DNA from 2 places in the Micromonospora sp. NPDC053740 genome. Region 1 is predicted to be linked to the other one. Evidence: riboswitches for the same ligand, from Rfam matches in the RefSeq annotation. Region 1 holds a riboswitch; the other holds the start of a gene.
What was found. Region 1 has a riboswitch for thiamine pyrophosphate ahead of AB0K35_RS27260 (ECF transporter S component). Riboswitches for the same ligand answer to the same signal wherever they lie in the genome.

Region 1 (4,950 bases):
ATGGGAGCTGCGCAGCGCGCCGGGCCAGCCGCGGACCGTCTCGGCGAGCGCGCCCATGAACCGGCTCGGGGTGACCGCCGGGTCGAAACCCGGCATCTCCGAGCGGATCAGCGGCCACCAGCCCGCCGGCACCGGCGGGTTGCGCCACTGCGCGGGGTCGCTGTTGTCGGGCGTGTGGGTGGGCACGACGACCGTGCCGTCCGGGCCGAGCGCGTCGCGCAGGGCGAGCACCACCGCGTGCGGACCGCCGCTGACGAAGCCCAGCGAACGCAGCGAGGCGTGCACCAGCAGCGTCGCGCCGGGGCGTACGCCAAGCACACGCAGCTGCGCGGCGATCGAGCGACGGCTACCCGGCCCGCTGGCGTCCGTCGTCACGTTGGCTCTCCCTCGCGGACCCGCACGGCTCAGGCCGTCCCGCCCGCTCGGGCCAGGATCGCCTCGGCGAGCGGGGCCGGCGCCGCGTCCGGGATCCAGTGACTCACCCCGGGAAGCTGCACGAACCGGTAGTCGCCTGTGACGTTCTGCGCGCACGCCTCGGCGGCGGTCCGGCCGATGGCGACGTCCCGGTCACTCCAGACGTACGTGGTGGGCACCGCGACCGGGCCGACGCCGGCCAGGTCGGCGCGGGACATCGCCCGGTACCAGTTCAGCGCTGACGTGAGCGCGCCCGGCTCACGCATCGGGTCGGCGTACCGGTTCACCCGGGACGTGTCGCCCACCCCGCCGAGCAGCTTGCGCAGCGCGGTGGCATGCCACGCCAGCAGCACTTTCTCGGCCTTCTCGGGCTTGCGGAACAGCGCGATGTACGACGAGCGGGCCTTCTGTTGGGCGTCGGTGCTCAGGGCGTGCGCCATGGCCGCCGGATGCGGTACGGACACCGCGGTCAGCGTGTTGACCCGCTCGGGGTGCCGGGCGGCAACCGCCCAGGCCACTACCGCGCCCCAGTCGTGGCCGACCAGGTGCACGGCGTCCAGTCCGAGCGCGTCGAGCACCGCCACCGCGTCGGTGACCAGTTCAGGGATCCGGTAGTCGGCCACCGCCGTGGGCCGGGCGCCGGGTGAGTAACCGCGCTGGTCCAGCGCGTACGTGCGCAGCCCACCGGCGTGCAGCGCCGGCACCACGTCGTCCCACTCGCCGCTGTGCTGAGGGAAACCGTGCAGCAGCAGGACGGGTACGCCGTCCGTCGGACCGCCGACGGTCACCTCGAACGTGAAGCCTCGCGCGTCAACCCGCATGATCGGAAGCGTACCCAGCCGGCGGTCGGCGGGTCGCTCCCGCAGGTCAGGCGGATGCCCTGCTGGGCCCGCGACGGTGGTCGGTGTTAGCGTCAGCGAGACAACTTCATATCCGACAGGGGAGCGCACAGCGCTGAGAGTGCGGGCACGCCCGCAGACCCTCGAACCTGATCTGGGTAATGCCAGCGCAGGGAGTTCGGTCGACCTCCAGCCGCGCCGCAGTCCGGTGCCACCGGACGCGGCGTGCGTCTTCTCCTGGTTCGCACTCACGAACTGGGAGCAACACATGACATCCACCACCGACACACACCGTTGGCGCACCATCGACATCGTGGTCGCCTCGGTGATCGCTGTCGCCTTCGGCGTCATCTTCTGGGCCTGGGGTCTGGTCTGGAGCGCCACCGAGGGCGCGTTCGCCTTCTTCCCGCCGGCGCAGACGCTGCTCTACGGCGTCTGGCTGATGCCGGCGGTGATCGGCGGGCTGGTCATCCGCAAGCCCGGCGCCGCGCTCTACTGCGAAACCGTGGCCGCTGTCCTGTCCGCGCTGCTGGGCAGCCAGTGGGCCGGCACGGTGATCCCGCAGGGAATCGTGCAGGGCATCGGCGCCGAACTGGCCTTCGCCGCCTTCCGGTACCGGTCGTTCCGGCTGCCGACCGCGGTGTTCGCGGGCGCGCTGACCGGGCTCAGCGCCGCGTTGTTCGACTTCTTCGTCTGGAACGTCGACTACGCGCTGACCGACTACCGCATCCCGTACGCGCTGCTCACCATCGTCAGCGCCACAGTGATCGCCGGCCTGGGTGGCTGGCTGCTGACGAACGCCCTGGCCAACACCGGCGTCCTGGACCGTTTCCCCGCAGGCCGAAACCGAGCCCTGGTCTAACCCCCCACAAACCCGCGTTGATCAAGAGGTTTGCGTCAACGGAAGGCGATTTCCTGACGCAAACCTCTTGATCAACCGGGGTAGGCGGGGGCGCGCGGCAGGGAGGGGGGTGGGTTTGGTGGGCGGGGTACTGCTGCGGGGGTTCGGGTGGCGGCACGCTGGGCGGCGCGCCTGGGCCGTACGCGGGGTTGATCTGCGGGTCGAGGCTGGGGAGCGAATCTTGCTTCTCGGGCCCTCCGGGGCCGGCAAGAGCACAGTGCTCAGCGCGTTGGCCGGGCTGCTCCCCGAGGACTCCGGCGAGCAGGAGGGCACCGTCGAGATCGACGGGCTCGACCCGCGCAAGGGGCGGGAACGGGTCGGCATCGTCTTCCAGGACCCGGAGACCCAACTGGTGATGGCGCGCTGCGGCGACGACGTAGCGTTCGGGCTGGAGAACCGGGGAGTGCCGGCCGACGAGATCTGGCCCCGGGTGGACGAGGCGCTGCACCGGGTCGGCTTCCCGTACCCCCGGGACCGCCACACAGCGGCGCTCTCCGGCGGCGAGCAGCAACGCCTCGCCCTGGCCGGCGCGCTGGCCCTGCGCCCCGCCCTGCTGCTGCTCGACGAGCCGACCGCCAACCTCGACCCGGCCGGGGCCGAACTGGTCCGGCACGCGGTGGCCGGCGCGCTGGACACCGACACCACGCTGATCCTGGTCGAGCACCGGGTCGCCGAGGCACTGCCGCTGGTCGACCGGGTGGTCGTCCTCGAACCGGGTGGCGGCGTGCGCGCGGACGGCCCGCCCGAGGCGGTCTTCGCCGCCCACGGCGCCGCCCTGGCCGCCGAGGGGGTCTGGGTGCCCGGTCACCCCATCGCGCCCCGACCGGCCACCGCCGGCCCCGGGGAGCTGTTGCTCACCGCCGACCGGCTCGGCCTGCCGCCCCGGCTGGGCTCCACCGACCTGGCGGTACGCGCCGGTGAAGCACTCGCCGTACGCGGACCGAACGGTGCCGGCAAGTCCACCCTGGCGTTGCTGCTCGGCGGTCTGCTCCGGCCGGGCAGCGGGCGGGTCACCGCGTCCACCGGGTTGGCCGGCGCGGACCACCGCACTCCCCCGCACCGGTGGCGGGCCCCCGCGCTGACCCGACGCATCGGGTCGGTCTTCCAGGATCCGGAGCACCAGTTCGTCACCAGCACAGTCTTCGACGAGTTGGCGCTCGGCCCGCGCCGCACCGGTCAACCAGAGGCGGCCGTCAAGGAAACAGTGACCGGGCTGCTGGACCGGCTGCGGCTGGCCCGACTCGCCGCCGCCAACCCGTACACCCTCTCGGGTGGCGAAGCGCGGCGGCTGAGCGTGGCGACGGCCCTGGCCACCGCGCCACGCCTGCTGATCTGCGACGAACCCACCTTCGGCCAGGACCGGCGGACCTGGCGGGAACTGGTCGACCTCTTCGCCGACCTGCGCGACGCCGGGCACGGCGTGGTCACTGTCACCCACGACGCGGACTTCGTCGCCGCGCTCGCCGACCGCACCGTCACCCTGCACCGCGCCCCGGACGACCACCGATGATCAGCATCGAACCGGTCGCCGCGCCGGACGCGCCGTTGGCCCGCCGCAACCCGATAGCGAAGGTCGCCGCCGCGCTCGTCTTCTCGTTCACCCTGCTGGCGACCCTGGACCCGGTGGCCCCGGCGATCGCCATCGCCCTTGAGCTGGCCGTCCTGCCGCTGTTCGGCATCCGCTACCGGGTGCTGGCCCGCCGGGCCTGGCCACTGCTGCTCAGTGCCGCCGGCATCCTGGTCACCCTGGTGCTGTTCGCCGCCGACCGGTCCGGTCGGGTCCTGCTGGACGCGGGCCCGGTACTGGTGACCACCGGCGTCCTGCTCACCGCGCTCGGCCTGGTGCTGCGGGTGTTCGCGGTGGCACTGCCCGGCGTGATCGTCTTCGCGACCACCGACCCCACCGACCTGGCCGACGCGTTGATCCAGAACGCGAAAGCGCCGGCCCGGTTCGCCATCGGGGCGCTGGCCGCGTTCCGGCTCGTGCCGCTGCTCGGTCAGGAGTGGCAGATGATCAGCATGGCTCGACGGGCGCGGGGCGTCGACGCAGGACGCAACCCGGTGGCGAAGCTGCGGCTCTTCGCCTCCACCGCGTTCGCGCTGCTGGTGGGGGCGATCCGCCGAGGCACCCGGCTGGCGGTGGCGATGGACGCGCGTGGCTTCGACGCCGGCACACCCCGTACCGTCGCCCGCCAGCAACACTTCACCCGCGCCGACGCCCTCCTCATCGCCGGGGCCGCCGTACTCGCCGCGGCCACCCTGACCACGAGCGTCGCCCTGGGCACCTTCCGCCCCCTCATCGGCTGACCCCGCCGCGCCGCGCCCCCGCCGCGCCCTGCACCCCCGCCCCCGGCCCGCGCCCCGCCCTGCGCCGCGCCCGCACCCTGCCCTGCGCCCCGACCGCGCCCCGACGCGCCCTGCGCCCCGACCGCGCCCCGCCCCGCCCCGCCGCGCCGCGCCGCGCCGCGCCGCGCCGCGCCGCGCCGCGCCGCGCCGCGCCGCGCCGCGCCGCGCCGCCAAGATCCGCACAACATCAGGGATGTAGTGGTCTCGCTGACAGCGGAGGCCACTACATCCCTGATGTTGCTGTCACCGCCCAGCGCCCAAGCGCCACCCCCGTCGATCTTGCGGTTTCTGTCGCTCATTCATCCCGATATGCCGGTGATGCGAGGGCAGAAAGTGCAAGATCGACGGGCGCGGGGCGGGGCTGGGGCTGGGCTGCACGGCACGCGGGGCTGGGCTGGGCGGGAGGCGGGGCGGGGCGGGGTGGGGGTGCTCGGTCAGCTGCGGCGGAAG
Region 2 (4,950 bases), on a different contig from region 1:
CGAAGACCGCGAAGACGTTCGCCTCGGCGCCGTGCCCGGAGGCGAGCGACGTCTGGACGGTGCCGGTGCAGCCGGTGTGCTGCTCCAGCGGGTGGGCGTGCTCGTCGTGACCGAGCAGCACCTGAAGCTGCACCCGGTCACAGTCGATCTGCCCGTCCTCGGGGTCGGTCACCTTGATCGAGTAGCGGACCTGGTCACCCCAGTTGAAGAAACCGCCGTCCGGTGGGAACTCGATGGAGACCGTCGGCGCGGTGTTGCCCACTGTGACCGGCACGTTGGCCACAGCGGTCCGACCCTTGGGGTTGGTGACGGTGAGCTGGGCGGTGTAGTTGCCCGCCGTGGCGTACGTGTGGGTCGGGTTGGCCTCGGTCGAGGTCTGCCCGTCGCCGAACGTCCAGGCGTAGGTGAGCGTGCCACCGTCCGGGTCCCGGGAGCCGGCACTGGAGAAGGTCACCGTCAACGGCGCCGGACCCGAGGTCGGGTTGGCGGACGCCGCGGCGATCGGGGCGCGGTCACCGGCGGTGTAGTCGATCCGGTAGACGCCCGAGTTGTCGTTGTTGCCGCCGAAGCCGCTGCCCCACTCGATCAGGTACAGCGCCCCGTCCGGGCCGAACTCGAAGTCCATCGGTCGGATCATGCTCATGCCGGTGAGCAGCTGGTTGATGTCCACCAACGACTTGCCGTCGGGGGTCACCTGCATGGTGTACATCTTGTTCTGGTTCCACTCGCCGAGCAGAGCCTTGCCGTCGTAGTACGCCGGCCACTTGCGGTTCGAGTTCACGTCGGCGTCGTAGCGGTAGACCGGGCCGCCCATCGGAGCGCCACCGCCACCGATCTCCGGGTAACGCGCGTCACCGGCGTACCCGTAGTCGACAGTCGCCGGGACCACCGGCGGGAGGTTGGTCAGGCCGGTGTTGTTCGGCGAGTTGTTCACCGGCGCCGCGCAGTCGAACTTCGCGCCGCTCGGGCCGGACGGGAACGTGTAGTCGTTGTACGCCTCGTTCGTCCCGGTGCAGTACGGCCAGCCGTAGTTGCCCGGGGTGACGATGTTCCACTCGACCAGACCGCGGGGGCCCCGGTTCGGGTTGTCCGTGTTGGCGTCCGGCCCGTAGTCGCCCACGTACAGCGTGTTGGTCTTCGGGTCGGTGCCGATCCGGAACGGGTTGCGGAAGCCCATCGCGTAGATCTCGGGACGGGTCTTCTCGGTGCCCGGCGCGAAGAGGTTGCCGGTCGGAACGGTGTACGTCCCGTCGTCCTCCGGGTGGATCCGGATCACCTTGCCGCGCAGGTCGTTGGTGTTGGCGGAGGTGCGCTGCGCGTCGTAGTCCTGGCGGCCCGACCGCTCGTCCAGCGGCGAGTACGAGTTCGACTCGAACGGGTTGGTGTTGTCACCGGTGGCCAGGTAGAGGTTGCCGTCGCCGTCGAAGGTCATGCTGCCGCCGGCGTGGCAGCAGGTGTTGCGTTGGGTGTCGACCCGCAGCACCTGCTTTTCGCTGGCCAGGCTGATGGTGTCTCCGGTCACTGTGAACCGGGACAGCAGGTTGCGGGTGACCCCGTCGTTCGGGGCGTAGTACAGGTACACCCAGTTGTTTGTGGCGAAGTCCGGGTCGAGCCGGATGCCGATGAGGCCGTCCTCGTTACCGGTGAAGACGTCCAGGTCGACGGCGGTGACGGTGTTGCCGGTGTCCGGCTTCACGATCTGCACCCGACCGTCGCGCTCGATGTAGAAGACGCGCCCGTCGGGGGCGATGTCCAGCTCCATCGGGTTGCTGGTGTTGCTGTCCAGCGTGACCTTCTCGAAGTTCGAGGTCTTCGAGGCGCCGCAGTCGGCGTTCTCGACGCCGGCCGCGGTGCGGATGCCGCCGAGCAGGTGGGAGAGGAACTGGGGCTCGGCGTACGACTCCCGGGTGTGCCCCAGGCCCGTGTACCAGGAGCGGCCACCGTCGTAGTCCTGACACCAGGCGACCGGGTGGTCCGCGCCCATCGCACCGGCGCCGGGGGTGTAGCTCTTCTCGTCCAGGCTGGCCAGCACGTGCACGTCCGGCCGGGGGTTGCTCTGGTAGTTGTACCACTCGTCGAACCGGGACCACCGGTCCGGCAATCCGGCCGTGGACGGGTGGGCGTGGTCCTCCACCTTGACGGTGGCCTGCTGGTTCTGCGGGTGGTTGGCGAAGTACGCGCCGACCAGGTCGCCGTACCAGGCCCAGCTGTACTCGGTGTCCGACGCGGCGTGGATGCCGACGTAACCGCCGCCGGCCTTCACGTAGCGCTCGAACGCCGCCTGCTGGTCGGCGTTGAGCACGTCACCGGTGGTGGAGAGCCAGATCACCGCCTTGTACTTCGCCAGGTTGGCGTCGTTGAATGCGGCGCCGTCCTCGGAGTTGTCCACAGTGAATCCGTTGTCGACGCCGAGCTGCTGGATGGCGGCGATGCCGGTGGGGATGGAGTCGTGCCGGAAGCCGGCGGTCTTGGAGAAGACGAGGACGGAGAAGGGATCGGCCGCGGCCTTTGGCGCCTTCGGCGCCACCTGGCTGACCGGGGCTGCGGCTTTCGCATCCCGTGGGGGAACCTGGGCGGCCGCCTGCGCGGGCGCGCCGAACAGGGTGGTCGAGGCCATGGCCAGGGAGATCAGGGTTGCGGTGATGGGTACGCGGGCACGACGAGAACGGGACACGCCGCCTCCTGTGTCGTAGTGACAGAGCTCGAGGGAGTCGGCTCGCCGAAGGCCCTCCCTGATGGAGCCGGTGGTCACACCGTGCCAGGGTGCCCCCACCGACATTTTGTCGAATCGCTGAACAAATTAATTCGGCTGGCTCGATGTCGGGCAAGATGCGGACGGGTAACGGTTCTGCAACGGGGGGCGACATTCCGAACAGGACTGTATGAAGTGCCCCATTGGATCTCGCTTGTTTTGACGCGGCCCGGCCGGCCGGCCACCGCCGACCCCACGCCTTGGCAGGCCGGCGGATCTGTCGTACGGTGACACGCAAGTAACCCACGGGAGCCCGGTGTACCGGGCTGAGAGGGGGGCTGACAGCCCCCGACCGTCGAACCTGATCCGGGTAATGCCGGCGCAGGGAGGAGCGTTGCCGTGCCGTCCCTGGGGCGATTGCATCTCATCACCGACACCCGACCGGGTCGCGACCCACTCGCAGTGGTTCGCGCCGCCCTCACAGTGGCCCACGCCGACCTGGTGGTGCAGGTGCGGGTCGAGGATTCCGCCACCGACCGCGAGGCGTACGACCTGACCCGGCGGGTGCTGGCGCTCTGCGCGCCGTACCAGGCGACCTGCCTGGTCAACGACCGGTTGCACGTGGCGCTGGCGGCCGGCGCCGCCGGTGGACACGTCGGCGCCGACGACCTGCCGGTCGCCGCCGCCCGCCGGGTGCTAGGCCCCGCCGGTGTGCTGGGCGCCACCGCTCGCGCGCCGGGCCCGGCGCGCGAGGCCGTCGCGGCGGGCGCCAGTTACCTGGGCGTCGGGCCGTGTCACACCACAAGCACCAAGTCCGGCCTACCGGACCCCATCGGGCCCGCCGGAGTACGCGCCGTCGTCGACGCCGTCGACGTCCCGGTCATCGCGATCGGCGGAGTGACAGCCGCCCGGGTGCCGGCGCTGCGGGCCGCCGGGGCGTACGGGGTGGCGGTGGTCGGTGCCGTCTCCACCGCCGCCGACCCGGCACTGGCAACCGCCGAACTGATCGAGGCCCTGACGTGCTGACCGGCCGGTCCCCGTCACCGCCGTCGCGCGACCGGGTCCGGCCGGACGTGGCAGTGGTGGGGGCGGGGCCGATCGGGCTGGCGATCGCCTGGCGTTGCGCCGCCCGCGGGCTGCGGGTGGTGGTGCACGATCCGGCGCCCGGCTCGGGTGCGTCGGCGGTGGCCGCCGGCATGCTCTCCCCGGTCGCCGAGGCGTACTTCGGTGAGCGGGAGCTGACCGGGTTGCTGCTGGCGTCCGCCGCCCGCTGGCCGGCGTTCGCCGCCGAGTTGACCGGGACGACGGGAGTCGAGATCGGCTACCGGACCGAGGGCACAGTGATGGTCGGGCTCACCGGCGACGACCTGGCCGAGGCGCGCCGACTGTGGGCGTACCAGCAGGGGTTGGGTCTGCCCGTGACGCCGCTGCGCCCCAGCGAGCTGCGCGACCGCGAACCGGCGCTCGCCCCACGGGTGCGCGGTGGCGCGTTCGCGCCCACCGACCACCAGGTCGACCCACGGCTGCTGGTGCCGGCGCTGCGCACTGCCGCGCAGCGGGCCGGCGCGGTGCTCGTGCCGCAACCGGTCCGCTCGCTGTCCGATGTGGACGCGCCGGTCACTGTGGTCGCCGCCGGCTGCGGGGCGGCCGCGCTCACCGGCCTGCCCGTGCGGCCGGTGAAGGGCCAGATCCTCCGGCTCCGCGCGCCCGACGGCGTCGCGCCGGGCTTCCGGCACGTGATCCGGGGGTACGCCGACGGCGAGCACGTCTACCTGGTGCCCCGCGCCGACGGTGAGGTGGTGCTCGGCGCGACCGTCGAGGAGCGCGCGGACACCACTGTCACCGCCGGTGCCGTGCAACGGCTGCTGCGTGCCGGAGTCGACCTGCTTCCCGAACTGGCCGAGTACGACCTGGTCGAGGCGGTCGCCGGGCTGCGCCCGGGCACCCCGGACAACGCGCCGATCCTCGGGCCGCTGCCCGGCCGACCGGACGTCCTGGCCGCCACCGGGCACCACCGGCACGGCATCGTGCTCACCCCGATCACCGCCGACCTGATCGCCGACCTGGTGCTCGGCGGCATACCCGACCCGCTGCTCGCGCCCTTCCGGGCCGACCGCTTCGGCGCTGCCGCCGCGGTGGCCGCGTCGGGCGGCCCTGAACCGACGTTGGAGGGGGACCTGTGGAATTGACTGTGAACGGGGCCGGGCGCAGCGTCGCCGTCGGCGCGTCCGTGGCGGACCTGGTCCGCGACATCGTGG

Region 2: linked by a shared signal. The riboswitch ahead of thiE (thiamine phosphate synthase) and the one ahead of AB0K35_RS27260 (ECF transporter S component) in region 1 are both predicted to bind thiamine pyrophosphate.

Annotation. Positions count from the first base shown of each region.
Region 1 is NZ_JBFASO010000012.1:31,425-36,374, reverse strand. Features, by position in the region: gene AB0K35_RS27270 (AAC(3) family N-acetyltransferase) at 1-375, opposite strand, end outside; gene AB0K35_RS27265 (alpha/beta fold hydrolase) at 405-1,235, opposite strand; TPP riboswitch at 1,343-1,447, shown strand; gene AB0K35_RS27260 (ECF transporter S component) at 1,522-2,115, shown strand; gene AB0K35_RS27255 (ABC transporter ATP-binding protein) at 2,234-3,664, shown strand; gene AB0K35_RS27250 (energy-coupling factor transporter transmembrane component T) at 3,661-4,461, shown strand; gene AB0K35_RS27245 (hypothetical protein) at 4,935-4,950, opposite strand, start outside.
Region 2 is NZ_JBFASO010000002.1:349,512-354,461, reverse strand. Features, by position in the region: gene AB0K35_RS06185 (ThuA domain-containing protein) at 1-2,674, opposite strand, end outside; TPP riboswitch at 2,988-3,097, shown strand; gene thiE (thiamine phosphate synthase) at 3,092-3,718, shown strand; gene thiO (glycine oxidase ThiO) at 3,715-4,881, shown strand; gene thiS (sulfur carrier protein ThiS) at 4,872-4,950, shown strand, end outside.